One region of the Variovorax sp. GW821-FHT10B04 genome, then DNA from elsewhere that is predicted to be linked to it. Evidence: predicted binding sites of a transcription regulator. Region 1 holds the regulator's gene; each other region holds the start of a gene.
The links. The regulator sigma-54, encoded in region 1, starts transcription at its own class of promoters, with help from an activator protein. The targets are predictions, from matches to a motif close to TGGCANGNAANCTGCTTT.
Positions count from the first base shown of each region.

Region 1 (5,519 bases):
TGCGGCAACCCGTGATGGCGATCGGCCTGCAGTCCGAGGTTCTGCGCGAGCAGTTGCGCGATGGCGCACCGGCACGCCAGGTGCAGGTCACGGTCGACTCGCTCACGCGCGCGCAGCAGGCGCTCGAGGCGCTGACCAATCAGTTGCTCGAGATCGGCCGCATCGAGGCTGCGGCCGACGCCTTCGCCCCGTCCGCCGTAGCCCTGGCGCCGTTGCTGCGCGATCTCGCCCGGCTGGACGACGGCGGCCGGATCCACGTGCGATGCCCGGCCGACGCGGTGGCCTGGACCGACCCGGTGTCGCTGCGGCGCATCCTTGCGAACCTCGTCGACAACGCGATCAAGTTCGCACCGCACGGCCGGGTGCTGCTGGCCTGCCGGCGGCGCCCGGGCGGCTGGCGCGTCGAGGTGCGCGACGGCGGCATCGGCATCGCGCCGGAAGCGCAGGACCGCGTGTTCGGCGACTTCGAACAGGTCGGAAACACCGAGCGCAACCTGCAGCGCGGCCATGGCCTGGGCCTGGCGATCGTGCGCCGGCTCGCGCAGAAGCTCGGGCTGATGCTCACGCTGCGCTCGGTACCCGGCCGCGGCTCGGTGTTCGGCTTCGTGGTTCCCGAGGCGCCGCCAGGCATGGACACGCCGGCGCTGCACGTCGAGCCGCCGCACGCGAGCGACGACATCGACATCGATCGCAGCGGCGACGCCCTGCGACCCGGCCTGGCCGTGCTGGTGATCGAAGACAACGCGGTCGTCGCGGACAGCCTCGCCGCGCTGCTGCGCCTGTGGGGCGCCACGCCGCGCATCTACGAGAGTGCGGCCGAAGCGCTGGCGCTGGCCGACCTGCATGCGGTCGACGTGGCGCTGTGCGACATCCGGCTTCCCGGCGAACTCGACGGCATCGCGCTGGCCGAACGGCTGCAGACGCTCCAGCCCGCGCTCACGATCGCGCTGGTGTCGGCCGACATCGACGGCGCTGCGCGCAAGCTCGCGAAGGCGCATGGCTGGCATTCGCTGCGCAAGCCCGTTCAGCCGGCCGAACTGCGGGCCGTGCTGCAAGCGGCCGACCGGCGCGCGGCCGGCGTTCACTGACGCGCCGACGCGCGGCAGCCGGGCGGAAGAACCTCAGAGCGCCTTGCGAAGGTTCGCCGGCGCGATGCGCAGCGCTTCGCGGTATTTGGCGACCGTGCGGCGCGCGCAGTCGATGCCCTGTTCCTTCAGCATTTCCGAGATCTGGCTGTCCGACAGCGGCTTCTTCACGCTTTCGGAGCTGACGAACTGCTTGATCAGCGCGCGCACCGCCGTGCTCGACGCGTTGCCGCCGGTCTCGGTGCCGAGCGCCGAGCCGAAGAAGTACTTGAGCTCGACCGTGCCGTACGGCGTCGACATGTATTTGGCGGTGGTCACCCGGCTGATGGTCGACTCGTGCAGGCCGAGCTCGTCGGCGATCTCGCGCAGCACCAGCGGGCGCATCGCCAGTTCGCCGTGGATGAAGAAGCTCTTCTGGCGTTCGACGATCGCGTTGGACACGCGCAGGATCGTGTCGAAGCGCTGCTGGATGTTCTTGATGAACCAGCGCGCTTCCTGCAGCCGTTGCGACAGCGCCTGGCTGCCTTCGCCCTTGTGCGACTTGAGCGCACCGGCGTAGATGTCGTGCACGCGCAGGCGCGGCATCACGTCGGGATTGAGCATCACCCTGAACTTGATGTTGGTGCCGCGGCCGGTGCGCGTGACGATCACGTCCGGCACGATCACGTTGCGCTCCACGTCGACGAAGCGCCGGCCCGGCTTGGGCTCGAGCGTGGCGATCAGCTGCAGCGCGCTGCGCACCTCGTCCTCGTTGCTGCGCGTGAGCGTGGCCAGGCGCTTGAAGTCGCGCCGCGCCAGCAGTTCCATCGGCTGCTTGCAGATGGCGATGGCGGTCTTGCGGATCTGGCGCTCTTCGTCGTCGTCCTGCGGAGAAGCCAGCGCCTTGAGCTGGATCGACAGGCATTCGCCGAGGTCGCGCGCCCCGACACCGACCGGCTCCAGGCTCTGCAGCAGGCCGAGCGCGACCTGGAAGTGATGCACCAGGTCGTCGAACTGGTCGTTGTCGTCGCCCGCCAGCCCGGAGGCCAGCGAGGGCAGCGTGTCTTCCAGGTAGCCGTCGTCGTTGAGCGACTCGATCAGGAAGCGCAACGCCGCGCGGTCGTTCTCGCCGAGCCGCAGGCTCAGCGCCTGGCGATGCAGGAAGGACTGCAGCGACTCCTGGCTGCGCGCCAGTTCGGTGGCATCGGCACGCTCGTCGTCGCCCAGGTTGTTGTTGCGCGCGGGTGCGTCGCCGCCCCACTCGCTGTCGTCGGGTGTGAGTTCGACCGTGCCGTCGCCTTCCCAGTCGGGCTGCGCCTCGACCGCGTCGACGGTCGCCGGTTCGGCCTCGGTGGTGGTGGAAGTCTCCGTGGTCGTCGAGGACGAGGTGGACGCCCCGGGGCTGAAATCGTCGTCGCGCGGCGGCGGCGCATCGGCCGTGTCCACGCCGAATTCCTCGCGCGCCGCTTCTTCCGCGGTGCGCTCGAGGAACGGGTTCTCGTCGAGCATCTGCTCGACTTCCTGGCTCAGCTCGAGCGTCGACAACTGCAGCAGCCGGATCGACTGCTGCAACTGGGGCGTGAGCGCGAGATGCTGCGAAACGCGCAGCGACAAGCCCTGTTTCATGCGGCGTGTGGAACCTGCGTATGTGCCATCACATCCTGAAATGCTCGCCGAGGTACACGCGCCGCACCTCTGCGTTGTCGACGATCTCTGATGGTGTGCCCTTCGCGAGCACGTGCCCGTCGCTGATGATGAATGCGTGGTCGCAAATGCCCAAGGTCTCGCGCACGTTGTGATCGGTGATCAGCACGCCGATTCCGCGCTCCTTGAGGAAGCTGATGATCCGCTGGATCTCGATGACGGCGATCGGGTCGATGCCCGCGAAAGGCTCGTCCAGCAGGATGAAGCGCGGCTGCGTGGCCAGTGCGCGCGCAATCTCGACGCGGCGGCGTTCGCCGCCGGACAGCGCAAGCGCGGGCGAGGCGCGCAGATGGTCCACGCGCAGGTCGTTCAGCAGTTCGCTCAGCCGCTCCTCGATGCGCTGCCGCGACAGCGGCACCGGGCGGCCGGCCGCGTCGGGCTCGGTCTGGAGCTCGAGCACCGCGCGCACGTTTTCCTCGACCGACAGCTTTCGGAAGATCGACGCTTCCTGCGGCAGATAGCTCAGGCCCATGCGTGCCCGACGGTGGATCGGCATGTGCGCGATCGGCTCGCCGTCGATGGTGATGTCGCCTGCATCGGCGCGCACCAGCCCGACGATCATGTAGAAGGACGTGGTCTTGCCGGCGCCGTTCGGGCCGAGCAGCCCGACGACTTCGCCCTTCTGCACGTCGAGCGACACGTCCTTGACCACCTTGCGGCTGCCGTAGCTCTTCTGCAGCCCGCGCACCTCGAGGCGGCTGCCCGGCTCGGTGGCACGGGAAGACGGGAGGGTCGTTGAAGCGGCCGTCACTTGCGTGGTTCCCCGCCACCCAGCGTGGTGGTCGACCGCAGGCCGGTGCCCGGTGCGGGTGTCGGTGTGGCCGCACCGGCCGGCGCCGAGGCGGCCGCCTTCGGCGTGAGGATCGCCCGCACGCGGCTGCCGCGTTCACCGGTCGCGATGCTTGCATCCGGCGGCATCGGCGCACCGTTGACGGTGAAGGTGTCGTTGCTCTGGTCGTAGATGATCAGTGCGCCGGTCGTTTCGTCGTTCGGCGTGGCACCCAGCAGGCGCCGCATCACGGCGCGCCGGATGAACTTGACGTTGTCGGCGCGGCTGTCGTATTCGATGACTTCGGACTCGCCCTCCGTCCACTCGTCGGTACCGGTGTCGCGCTTTTGCTTGTAGTACGCAAGTTTGCCTGGCGCTGCGGTAACGACGCCGTACTGGTAGCCCTCGGGATCCTGCCGGACGTCGATGCGCGCGCCGCGGATGATGATCGTGCCCTTGGTCACGACCACGTTGCCGGTGAACACGCTGGTCTGCTTGAGGTCGTCGTAGCGCAACGCATCGGCCTCGATGTTCATCGGTTTGGCCCGATCGGCCTTCTCGGCCTGGGCCGCCGGCCACAGCGCGGCCAAGGCGAGCACGCACAGGGCAGCGCGGACGACGGGGATGAAGGAGGAGAAGGTTCTGTTCATAAAGGCACGAAACTTGCTGAACGATTGTATGCGTCTGTGAAAAGTCCCCCGAAGACGCGCAAGTGAAAAAGCCCGCCGAGGCGGGCTTCAGCAGCGTGTGCCCGGCCGATGCCGGCGAGGAACTTCAGCCCTTGCGCGCTTCGCCGACGAGGTACTCGCAGACCTGGAGCGCCTTCTCGAGGCTGCCGGCGGTGTCGCCGTCTACATACCAGCGGCCGGCCACGCCGAGCGCGGGCACGCCGGCCACCTGGTAATCGGCCGTGACCTGCGTCGCTCGCTTGGCCTTGCCGACAACGGTAAAGGATTTGAACAAATCGCCGAACTTCTTGGCATCCAGTCCCGGCTGCTTCGCGGCCCAGGCCAGGATCGCGTCGTCGCCGAACAGGCGCTGCCGCTCGCCGTGGATTGCCTGGAAGATCTTCAGCTGGAACTCGTCGACCTTGCCCATCGCCTCGAGCGTGTAGTACAGGCGCTGCTTGACTTCCGTGTCGTTGCCGACGAAGGGCACCGGGATGCGCTTGAAGGACACATGCGGCGGCAGCGTCTTGATCCAGGGTTCGAGGCGGGGCTCGAACGCTGCGCAATGCGGGCAGTTGTACGAGAAGAATTCGACCACTTCGACCTTGTCGGCGGGCGACTCGACGGGGGCGCGCTTGCCCAACACGATGTAGTCGGTGCCGGCCTTGGGCGCAGCGCCCTGGGCGTTCACCCGGGAGGCGAATGGAAGCAACCCGAGGGAGGCTGCGGTCAGCGAAAAATCACGGCGTTTCATTGAAAAGTTTCTCCTGTGGCCTGAAAGAGCCGCCAAACGGGCGCGGAGTTCCCGCGGCCGAACGGCGGACTCAGCGCTGGACGCGCACCAGCGCGGCTTCGAGCCCGCCGCTGTCGAGTCGATCCTTGAGCCGGTCGGCGTCGTCCTTCTTGTTGAACGGGCCGGCGCGCACGCGGTAGACCGTCCGGCCCGCCTGTTCACGCTCGGTGACACGCGCCTCGACACCCATCAGGGTGAGCTTGGCGCGTTGCGCCTCGGCATCTTCGGTGGTGCGGAACGCCCCCGCCTGCACGAAGTACATGAAGGGTTCGGCGGCGCTCGCGCCACCGCTGTCCGGGGTGCCCGCGGTGCCCGAAGCACGCGCGCGGGCCAGATCGCCGAGCGGATCGGCCGACGGGCGGCCGCCGTTGTTGACTTCCACCGGTCGGCTGGTGCGCGGCACGATCGACGGAATCGGCGCCCCGGTGAGCTGCTGGTTCGGCAATGCCGTGACGCTCTGCGGCGGCGGCGCCTGTGGCAACTGCTGCGATGACGACACCTGCGGCTGCTGCTGCATCGAT
Region 1 is NZ_JBWKNQ010000002.1:594,520-600,038, reverse strand. Features, by position in the region: gene AC07PZ_RS07835 (ATP-binding response regulator) at 1-1,088, shown strand, start outside; gene AC07PZ_RS07830 (RNA polymerase factor sigma-54) at 1,122-2,690, opposite strand; gene lptB (LPS export ABC transporter ATP-binding protein) at 2,719-3,519, opposite strand; gene lptA (lipopolysaccharide transport periplasmic protein LptA) at 3,516-4,187, opposite strand; gene AC07PZ_RS07815 (thiol:disulfide interchange protein DsbA/DsbL) at 4,312-4,959, opposite strand; gene AC07PZ_RS07810 (SPOR domain-containing protein) at 5,030-5,519, opposite strand, start outside.

Region 2 (5,519 bases), 430 kb from region 1:
CCCCGCCCGATTTACTCGCTCGCGAGATCTTCGCCAAAACAGGCCGCATGCCCAGCATTTCGCCTATCGAGTCCATGGAAGGGCGCAGCCTGACATGGCTTGAGACGGAGCCTGCCAATAAGCAGCCAGCTGCGCGCGCCGCGATCCAAACCACTCGGCATCGGCGCAAACGCCATGCCGCGCTGCCCAAACTACCCAAGGACGTTGCTCACCTGCCAGTTCAAGGTGTGGGAGCGTTCGTGGCAGATTTGGCGCAGGCTTACGGTGTGACCTACGCACGCACGCGACTTGACGATTTTGCCGAGGCCATCACGCGTCTGGCTGGGGACGACGGGCGACTGGATGTCACAGGCAAGCTCCTCGCCACGCTGCGCAGGAAATCCGTCATCGACGGCCGGCAGCTTGCCCGCCTGATGACCAACCACATGAGAGAGCAGCAGGATGCCGTTCGATCCGTTCGGGGACTTCCACAAAGCCGGCTACCTGAGAAACATCGAGGTTGAAAAGGACCTCAGCCTTGTAAAGGTTCAGGAGAAAGTCTTCTTTGAGGCTCATCTCGAAGAAGCAATGGATTTTCTGCGTCGCATTCGGGGACCCATCTCTTACGCGCACTTTCGCAAAGTGCACGAGATTCTCTTCGTCGAGTTCTATCCTTGGGCAGGACAGGATCGCCAACAGCTCGGCGTGGCTGCGCAAGTCAGCAAGAGTGGCTTGGTCGACTTCGAGAAGGCGTCGCTCATTGCCAAAGCGGTCCAGTGGGGACTCAACATGGGGAACGACGCCCACAAGATTCGTCGAAAGCCTGGTGCAGTCATGGGTGCCTTTGCCTGGGCGCACCCTTTTCTCGACGGCAATGGGCGCACCATGATGCTGGTGCACACCGAGTTGTGCCGTCGCGCCGAGTTTCTGATCGATTGGCCAGCAACAAACAAGGTGGCCTATCTGGATGCACTTTCCCGCGAGTTGAAGGACACGAGCGGCATGCATCTGGATAACTATCTCGTTTCATTCCTGCGACCGGCGACCAGGTCGGATGACCTGGTCAGGCAACTGCGCGAGTTACCTGGCTTGGACGGCCTGGGTCCGACTGCTGAAGACATTGCCTACGACACGAGCGACGAACGGGCCATGACGTCGTATCGCGAAACGAAGCGCTCACGTGGTGAAGAGGACGATCTTTTGGACACCCCCGGCGCGTAATCACCCAGGCACTGGCAGATGCCTTGACCAAAATCCGAGGCAACAGCTAAGGCGCCGAGATCCCCTGCAGCACGATGCGCTGCACGTTGTCGACCGTTTCCTCGAAGAAGGCGGGCTCGGCCAGCGTGCGGCCGGTGATGGCCTGCACCTGCACCGCGAAATCGGCGTAGTGCTGGGTGGTGGCCCAGAGCGCAAAGATCAGGTGGTGCGGGTCGACCGGGGCGAGCTTGCCCGACGCCACCCAGGCGCGCACCACCTCGGACTTGCGTTCGACCAGGTCGCGCAGCTCGCGGCCCAGCTCGTCGCGCAGCAGCGGCGCGCCCTGGATCATCTCGAGGCAGAACAGGCGCGATGCATCGGGCTGGTCGCGCGAGATGACGAGCTTGCGGCGGATGTACGCCGCGATCGCTTCGCGCGGGTCCTGCTCGGCGCTGAAGCCGCGCAGCGGCTCCAGCCAGACGGCCAGCAGGTCGCGCAGCACGCTCACGTAGAGCTCTTCCTTGTTCGCGAAGTAATAGAGCAGGTTGCTCTTGGAGACGTCGGCGCGCGCAGCCACCTGGTCGACGCTGGTGCCGTGCAGGCCGTAGCGCGAGAACAGCCCGAGCGCCGCCGCCAGGATCACGCTGCGCTTGTCTTCGATCTGGCGCATCCGGCGGCTCACCGCAGCGGGGCTGCGCGGTCCGGCCGGTCGCTTGGCAAGCGCGCGCAGCGATGGCTTGGTGGCCGGCTTGAGCGCCGCGCCGGCGCCTCCTGCAGTCTTGGGCATGTCGGGGATGGCTTCCTGTGTCTTCGGATTCAAGGGTTGCGGCGCCCGCCGGGCATCGGTACGGCTCTTCCCCGCACGGCGGTGCGCCACGCCGGCAGGACGCACCAAGGCGATGCATGGCGATGCGCCACACCGGCAGTGACGGCCGCCATCGGTGCAAACCGGGGCCGCAGGCTATCGTATTTGTCCATTTGGTCCAACTGGCACAGACGTTGCATGTCCCGTGCCATGGCGCCCGCGAGCGCATTGTTTCGAGGATTCCCGGCATGACCCTGCTGTCCGTTCCCATCATCGACCTTGCGCCCTACTTCTCGGACTCGCCGGAGGCCCGTGCCGCGCTCGCGCGCCAGGTCGACGACGCCTGCCGCAGCATCGGCTTCCTGGTGATCACCAACCACGGCATCGACCCGGCGCTGATCGCGCGCGTGTCGACCCTGTCGCGCGAGTTCTTCGACCTGCCGCTGGCCGAGAAGCGCAAGGTCGACCGGCCGCGCGAGGACGCTGTGCGCGGCTACAGCGCGGTCGGCGAGGAAGGCCTGTCGTACAGCCTCGAGGAAGCCGCACCCGGCGACCTGAAGGAATCGTTCTCCATCGGCCCGTCCGGCGTGCCCGACGACGACTACCACCGCGGCCCGGCCGCCGGCCCGCACTTCGAGCCCAACAGCTGGCCGCCGATCGAAGGTTTCCGCGAAGCCTATGAAAGCTACTTCGAGGCGATGGCCGATCTGTCGCGTTCGCTGATGCGCATCTTCGCGCTGGGGCTGAAGCTGCCGGAGACCTTCTTCGACGACAAGATCGACAAGCACATCAGCATGTTCCGGGTGCTGAGCTATCCGCCGCAGCGCGAGCAGCCGCTGCCCGGCCAGCTGCGCGCCGGCGCCCACAGCGACTACGGCAGCCTGACCGTCGTGCTGCCCGACGACAAGGGCCTGCAGGTCTTCAACAAGGCCGGCCAGTGGGTCGACGTGCCGCAGGTGGAAGGCGGCCTGGTGGTGAACATCGCCGACCTCATGATGCAGTGGACCAACGACCAGTGGGTGTCGACGCTGCACCGCGTCGTGAACCCGCCGTTCGAGGTGGCGAGCACCAACCGCCGGCAGTCGCTGGTGTTCTTCCACCAACCCAACTACGACGCGATGGTCGAGTGCCTGCCGAGCTGCCTGGCACCGGGCGAGCAACCCAAGTACGCGCCGATTTCATCGGGCGACCATCTCACCTCGAAGTTCGTCAAGCAGACGACCTTCGGCGGCACCAAGGCGACGGCTTGAGCATGAAGGCTGGCTTTTTGATTCGCTGCGTACTGGGTGAAGTGCCTGGGTCGGGGCGGGCTCACGCCGACGGCGTACTCCCCTCCGCGAATGTCCCCCGCCGTCATACTTCGGCTGCCGGCTCCTCCTTGATTTCGCTGCGGGGAGCACGCCATCGACGTGAGCCTTGGGCGCAATCGTGGCTCATCGGCCGCGCAACAACCGCCTCTCCTCGTGCGCGGGGCGCCGGGTGCTCCCCGCAGCGAAATCAAGGAGGAGCCGAAGGCGGGGGACATTCGCGGAGGGGAGTACCCGGTGGCCTGCGCACGCGCAACGAACCCCTGCGCCCCGTGCAAGAACGCCCCAGGCAAGAGCTCCGCAAACACCCATAACGCGCACCGAGACCCTGACATGGCCCATCTTTCCTACGTCAACGTCTTCGCCAAGGACGTGGTCGCGCTCAGCGGCTTCTACCAGCGCGTGTTCGGCTTCCCGGAGATCGAGGCGATCCGCTCGCCGATCTTCCGCGGGCTCGACACTGGCAAGTCGAGCCTGGGCTTCAACGCGCTCGATGCATACGAGCTGCTGCATCTGTCCGAGTTCTCGCAAACGAGCGGCGTGAAGTTCCTGCTGAACATCGACGTCGACAGCCAGGCCGACGTCGACCGCATGGTGCCGGTGGCGGTCGCCGCCGGCGCGACGCTGATCAAGGCGCCGTACGTGACGTACTACGACTGGTACCAGTCGGTGCTGCTCGACCCCGAGGGCAACGTGTTCCGCATCAACTTCATGATGGTGTGACGCGCCGGCCCGCCGGGCGCCGCACCCTCATCGCCCTTGCCGGAGCGCCGCAGCGCGCCGTGGACCGCATCGCTTTTCTCTTCCCTGTCTCTTCCACGAAAGGTCGTTCATGTTGCAAAAGTTGATGTTCACCGCTGCCGCCGCACTGGCGGCCTGCGCAACGATGTCGGGCACGGCCCTGGCCGCCGACGGCTTCACCCTGAAGGGCGAACCCAAGATTGCGATGCTCTATTTCGGCCCGAAGAACGACGGCGGCTGGACGCAGGCCTTCGACGAGGCGCGCATCAAGGTCGAGGCCGCGCTCGGCAAGAAGATCCAGTTCGTCGAGAACGTGCCGGAAGACGCGTCGGCCATCAAGCCGGCGGCCGAACGCTTCATCTCGCGCGGTGCCAACATCATCATCGGCACGGCCTTCGGCTACTCCGACACCTTCAAGGAGCTCGCGGCCAAGTACCCGGACGTCGCCTTCCTGAACGGCTCGGGCACCACCAACGGCGCCAACCTCGAGTCCTTCTATGGCCGCACCTACGAGAGCCAGTACCTCTGCGGCATGGCGGCGGGCGCGGCGTCGAAGACCGGCAAGCTCGGCTTCGTCGCGGCCAACCCCTTCGGCGTGGTGAACTGGACCGTCAACGCCTTCGCGCTCGGCGCACAGAAGATGAACCCGAACGCCACCGTCAACGTGATCTACACCGGCGCCTGGAACGACCCGGTGAAGGAGCGCGCCGCGGCGATGGCGCTGATCGACCAAGGCGCCGACGTGATCGGCCAGCACGTCGACTCGCCGACGCCGCAGATCGTCGCTCAGGAGCGCGGCGTGTACGGCACCGGCCACCACCGCGACCTGCGCCAGTTCGCGCCCAAGGCCACGCTGTGCTCGTCGGTCTGGGTCTGGGACAAGTTCCTCACGCCCGAGCTGAAGAAGGTCATGGCCGGCGGCTGGAAGCCGTCGCCGTACGGCGCCTTCATCGAAATGAAGGACGGCGGCACCGACATCGCCGGCTTCGGCGCCGGCGTGCCGAAGGACAAGGCTGCGCTGATCACCGCCGAGCGCGACGCGATCCTGAAGGGCAAGCAGGTCTACGCCGGTCCGCTGAAGGACCGCGACGGCAAGGAACGCGTGGCCGCGGGCGCCACGCTGTCCGATGCCGATCTCTGGAAGATGGACTGGTACGTCAAGGGCGTGGTCACGCAGAAGTGACCCACCCCCAGTCGATGGCGGGAGCGCTTCCTTGACGGCGATCGCACTTCAGCTCGCGGGCATCGGCAAGTCCTTCGATGGCTTCCGCGCGCTCACCGACGCCGACTTCGAGGCGCGCTGGGGAGAGGTGCATGCGCTGCTGGGCGAGAACGGCGCGGGCAAGTCCTCGCTGATGAACATCGCGGCCGGCCTGTATGCGCCCGAGGCCGGCCGGATGTGGGTGGACGACAACCCGGTGCAACTGGCCGGCCCGCGCGACGCGGCGCGCCACCACATCGGCATGGTCCACCAGCACTTCAAGCTG
Region 2 is NZ_JBWKNQ010000002.1:166,312-171,830, forward strand. Features, by position in the region: gene AC07PZ_RS05860 (hypothetical protein) at 1-503, shown strand, start outside; gene AC07PZ_RS05865 (Fic family protein) at 442-1,200, shown strand; gene rutR (HTH-type transcriptional regulator RutR) at 1,247-1,966, opposite strand; gene AC07PZ_RS05875 (isopenicillin N synthase family dioxygenase) at 2,233-3,234, shown strand; gene AC07PZ_RS05880 (VOC family protein) at 3,625-4,014, shown strand; gene AC07PZ_RS05885 (BMP family ABC transporter substrate-binding protein) at 4,124-5,215, shown strand; gene AC07PZ_RS05890 (ABC transporter ATP-binding protein) at 5,247-5,519, shown strand, end outside.
Region 2: a site for sigma-54 is predicted at 2,168-2,185, ahead of AC07PZ_RS05875 (isopenicillin N synthase family dioxygenase). Genes of this name have one in related genera too.

Region 3 (5,519 bases), on a different contig from region 1:
CATCGCGAGCCGGTAGCCGGTCTGGTAGGCCGCGGCCAGCGCAGCCTGCTTGCGCGTCTCGGCGGATTCGATGCGGAAGGCGTCGAGCGCGATGTCCTGCGTGGCCGAGCCGAAGGCGACCAGCAGCGCGCACCAGACCAGCGGCGGCAGCCCGGCGCGCGGGTCGTTCAGCGCCATGCCGATCAGCCCGGCGACCACCAGCGCCTGCGCCAGCAGCAGCCAGCTGCGCCGGCGGCCGAGGGCACGGGTGAGCAGCGGGATCGGCAGCCGGTCGACCAGCGGCGCCCAGACCCACTTGAACGCGTAGACCAGGCCGACCCAGCTCAGATAGCCGATCGCGGTGCGCGCCACGCCGGCCTCGCGCAGCCGGAAGCTCAGCGTGCCGAGCACCAGCAGCAGCGGCAGGCCGGCCGCGAAGCCGAGCGCCAGCATCCGCAGCGTCGCGGGTTCGAGGTAGACCCGCAGCGCATCGCGCCAGCGCAGGGAAGGGGAAGCGTCGGCGGCGGGAGGTGTGGACATTGCGGGCAAATCGTGGCGGCCTGCTTATTATTCCCGCATGTGTTTCCTCTGCGGACCCGATGCCGATGTATCACGTGGCGGCCGCCCCTGGCAGGCCCGCCGCGCCTTCCTGCTGGCGGCGGCCGGCAGCGCGGCGCTGCCCGCGCTGGCGCAGGTCGACGTCGGCCGCGCATCGGTCGCGCGCAACTTCGTGTCGGCCGACAACATCGAGCGAGCCGGCACTCAGCAGTACGGAGAATTGATGTCGCAGGCCAGGGCGAAGGGCGCGCTGGCGCCGCCGGGCAATGCGCAACTGCAGCGGCTGCGCGCCATCGCGCAGCGGATCATTCCTTTCGCCGCCCAATGGAACCCGCGCGCCGCCCAGTGGAAGTGGGAGGTGAACCTGATCGGCAGCAAGCAGATCAACGCCTTCTGCATGCCGGGCGGGAAGATCGCCTTCTTCACCGGCATCCTCGACCAGCTCAAGCTCACGGACGACGAGGTCGCCATGGTCATGGGCCATGAAATGGCGCATGCGTTGCGCGAACATGCGCGCGCCCGGATGGCGAAGAACGCGGGCACGGGCGCGGCGCTGTCGATCACGGCGCAACTGCTCGGACTCGGCCAGGTCGGCGACATGGCGGCGCGTGCGGGCACGCAGCTGATCTCGCTGCAGTTCAGCCGCAGCGACGAGTCCGAGGCCGATCTGGTGGGGCTGGAACTGGCCGCCCGGGCCGGCTACGACCCGCGTGCTGCCGTGTCGCTCTGGACCAAGATGGCGGCGGCCTCGAAGAACCAGGGCGGCTTGAGCTTCCTGTCGACCCACCCGAGCGGCCCCGACCGCATCCGCACGCTGCAGGCCAACGTGCCGAAGGTCGAGCGGCTGTACCGCGACGCCAAGCGCTGAGGCGCCGGACCGGCCGCCCGCAGGCTCAGCCCACCCGCATCAGCACGATCACCGCGTAGACCAGCACGGACAGCCCCAGCAGACTGAAGCCGACGGTGCGGCGCCGGTTGGTCTGCACCCAGAGGATCACGCCGGAGATCGACAGGAAGATCAGGCTGCCGGCCAGCGTGTCGACCAGCAGGATCCAGGGGACCGACATGCCGGTGCCCTTGTGCATGTTGGTCAGCGTCGCGACGAAGCCGTTGCTGGTGCTGGTGACCGCGACCGAGCGGTTGCCGGCCCAGTACTCGGCCTGCACCGCCGCATGGGGGCCGCCGAAATTGAAGGTCCAGCGCGCCGGCTGCATCAGGCGCGGTGCGGCTGCAGGCGCCGGCGCGGTCGTCGCTTCGGGCGATGCTGCGGGTGCCGCGTGAGTGCCGGCCTCGGCCTTGCCGCCCGGCGTCTTCTCTGTCTTCTCGGTCCAGGCCACGGGGCGGGCGGGCTCGACGCGGGTGTTGTTCGGCGGGCCGTCGAGTTCGAGTGCCTTCTGCAGCCATGCCGCCATGGCTTCCGGTGTCGCGGGCGCCGGATCGGGCAGGGCGAGCTGGCTGTTGGCGCGTGCCTGCGTGACCGCCGGCAGCTTGAGTACCGCGCGGTGGTTCAGCCAGATCCCGCTGAAACCGAAGGTCAGGCCGAGGATCGCGCCCCAGAGTCCGAACCAGCCGTGCGTCTTGCGGACCCAGCGCACGAAGGCGGCGCGACGATGGTGCGGATGTGGCGCGGCGGTGCGCACCGGCGGTGCAGTCGAGGTCGGAACGGCGGCCATCAGGAGGCGCTCCGCGAAAGGAAAGGCGGGGGCTGGATCGTCAGATGCATCGGTGGGGCGGGTAGGAAGGCGGCGCATTTTCCGCGCGCTGCGCAAGCGGGCAAACCAGAGGTCGCATCGCATATTAGATGCGAATGGATTGCATTGTCTTTTACTCGCCTAAGCATGACGGGCTGCGGCGCAACCGCATCGGCGCATGGCCTGGCGCGTGCGACTTGGCATGTGCAGCCGCTGGCACGCCGCTTGCATCTCAACTTGTACACAAGACAGGATGCTTGACGATGGTGCATGAAACGACTTCCGCAGCGCCAGGCGATTCCACCGCCTGGATTACGAAGATCGAGCCGCCCATGGCGAATTCCAACGCCATGCGCAGCGGCCCGCTCGCCGGCCTCCGCTTTGCGGTCAAGGACAACATCGACGTGGCGGGCGTGCCCACCACCGCGGCCTGTCCGGCCTTCACCTACCAGGCCGGCGCCCACGCACAGGTGGTGCAGCGCCTGCTCGATGCCGGTGCGGAACTGGTCGGCAAGACCAATCTCGACCAGTTCGCCTGCGGCCTGAACGGCACGCGCTCGCCCTACGGCCCGGTGCCCAACAGCTTCGACCCACTCTATGTATCCGGCGGCTCCAGCTCGGGCTCCGCCTGGGCGGTGGCGACCGGCGCGGTCGACTTCTCGCTCGGCACCGACACCGCCGGCTCGGGCCGCGTGCCGGCCGGCCTGAACAACATCGTGGGCATCAAGCCGACCAAGGGGCTCGTCAGTGCGCGCGGCGTGGTGCCGGCCGCGCAGAGCGTCGACTGCGTATCGATCTTTGCGCGCACCGTCGACATCGCGGCGCGCGTGCTGCAGGCGGCGATGGGGCCGGATGCCGGCGACCCCTACTCGCGCACGCTCGCGCTGACCACCGCGCCGCTGCCGGTGCGGCCGCGTGTCGGCGTGCCGAACCGGCTCGACTTCTTCGGCGACGCGCAGGCCGAGGCGGCCTTCGCGCAGTCGCTCGACCAGCTCGAGGCATTGGGCGCCGAGCTCGTGCCGATCGACTACGCGCCGCTGGCCGAAGCGGCGGCGCTGCTGTACGAGAGTGCGCTGGTGGCCGAGCGCTATGCCGCCGTGCGCGGCTTCTTCGACATGCACGAGCACGAGGTGATCGAGCCGGTGCGCAGCATCCTGGCGCGCGGCCGCGACTACAGCGCCGCGGACTTCGTCGATGCACAGACCCGGCTGCGCGCACTCGGCCAGCGCGCGGCGCCGATGTGGCAGCACATCGACGTGCTCGCGGTGCCGACGGCGCCGGCCAGCTACACGATCGCGCAGATGCAGGCCGACCCGGTCGCGCTCAACCAGAACCTGGGCGCGTACACCAACTTCGTGAACCTGCTGGACTACGCCGCGATCTCGGTGCCGACCTGCCTGCGTGCGGACGGCCTGCCTTTCGGCATCACCCTGGTCGGCCCCTGCGCCAGCGACTTCCAGCTGGCCGAGCTCGGCCAGCGCATCCACCACGCCAGCGGGCTCACGCTCGGCGCCACCGGCCAGGCGCTGCCCGAGCCCGTCGCCTTGCCGCTGGTGAAGCCGACCGCCACGGTGCAGGTCGCCGTGGTCGGCGCCCACCTGTCGGGCATGCCGCTCAACGGCCAGCTGACCGAGCGCGGTGCCGTGCTGCTGCGCGAGACGCTGACCGCGCCCGAATACCGCCTCTTCGCGCTGCCCGGCACCGTGCCGCCCAAGCCCGGCATGGCGCGCGTGGCCGCCGATGGGGCGTCGCTGATCGTCGAGGTCTGGGAAATGCCCGCCACCGCCTACGGCTCCTTCGTCGCGCTGATCCCCGCACCGCTGGGCATCGGCACGCTGAAGCTGGTCGACGGCAGCAGCGTGCAGGGCTTCGTCTGCGAGTCGCTGGCACTCGACGGCGCCGAGGACATCACGCACCACGGCGGCTGGCGCCGCTACATCGCTTCCCGCCAGGCCGCTTCGGCCTGAGCCGTCCCTTTCACCCGTTCCGCTTTCGACATCACACAGGAGTTGCTTCATGGATACCCAGGAAAAAACCTTCCCGAGCGCCGCCGCACGGCCATCGCGCCGCCAGCTGCTGCAGACCGGCGCCGCCGGACTCGCCGTGCTGGCTGCGCCCGCGCTGGTGCGCGCCCAGTCGATGCCGAAGATCCGCATCGGCTTCTGGCCGGTCGCGGCCGGGCTGCCGTTCTTCGCGGCCGTCGACAAGGGCTACTTCAAGGAAGCCGGCCTCGACGTCGAGCCGCTCAAGTTCGCGGGCGCGCAGCAGGTGATGGAAGCCATGCTCTCGGGCCGTTCTGACGGCAGCGCCAACGGCACCGGCTCGGCCAACCTGGCGATCGGCGAGATCGCGCAGCCGGGCCTGTTCAAGATCTTCTGCACCAATCCGAGCAACGCCAAGTTCGTGCTCGACGAGTTCATCGTCGCCAAGGACAGTGCGTTCAAGACCATGGCCGACCTGAAAGGCAAGAAGGTCGCGTCGGGCCCCGGCATTCAGAACGTGACGCTCGCCAAGACCATGCTGGAGCGCGCGGGCGCGACCGGCGCGACGGTCAGCGAACTGCCGATCGGCCAGCACGTCGCCGCGCTCGTGGCCGGCCAGGTCGACGCCTGCTACACGCTGGAGCCGACCGGCACCGTCGGCCGCATGAACGGCACCACGCGCGTGCTCGAGGCCGGCGTCGTCGCCAAATACATCCTGGGTGACCCGATGGCACCGTGGCATGGCGGCGCCGCCAGCCTGACGACCGAGTTCATCAAGAAGAACCCCGAGGCGACGAAGAAATTCATTGCCGCCTATGCGCGCGGCGTCGAGCTGGTGCGCACGCAGCCCGACGACGCACGCCAATACATGAAGGGCTACACCGCCATCGAAGGCGCACTGACCGCCGAAGTGCCGCTGGCCTCGTACATGCTCTACAACGAGTTCAAGCCGAGCGACGTCGCGTACTTCCAGAAGTTCTACGACCTGTTCACCGACAAGGGCATCTTCGAGAAGAAGGTCGCCGTCGACGGTCTTCTCTACAAGGGCTGAAGCATGAGGCCCGCCCCCAGGCTGCGCGCACTGCGTGTCGCTTCGCCAACCCCCTCGCGGGGGCGATACCAGCGGCCCGGCAAAGCCGGTTCCGCGGTATCCCTGAAAGAACCCAATCAGAAGGAGTACCGACATGGCTGAAGCGGCCGCCCCCGTAACCAAGCCCTGGACGCCGCCCGCGGCCAACGCATCGACCGCTGCGCCCAAGCCACCGCTGTGGGACAAGCTGCTGCCGGCGATCGGGCCGATCGTGCTGTT
Region 3 is NZ_JBWKNQ010000018.1:50,604-56,122, forward strand. Features, by position in the region: gene AC07PZ_RS30045 (AmpG family muropeptide MFS transporter) at 1-519, opposite strand, end outside; gene AC07PZ_RS30050 (M48 family metallopeptidase) at 557-1,405, shown strand; gene AC07PZ_RS30055 (PepSY-associated TM helix domain-containing protein) at 1,431-2,210, opposite strand; gene atzF (allophanate hydrolase) at 2,492-4,195, shown strand; gene AC07PZ_RS30065 (ABC transporter substrate-binding protein) at 4,245-5,261, shown strand; gene AC07PZ_RS30070 (ABC transporter permease) at 5,395-5,519, shown strand, end outside.
Region 3: a site for sigma-54 is predicted at 2,443-2,460, ahead of atzF (allophanate hydrolase). Genes of this name have one in related genera too.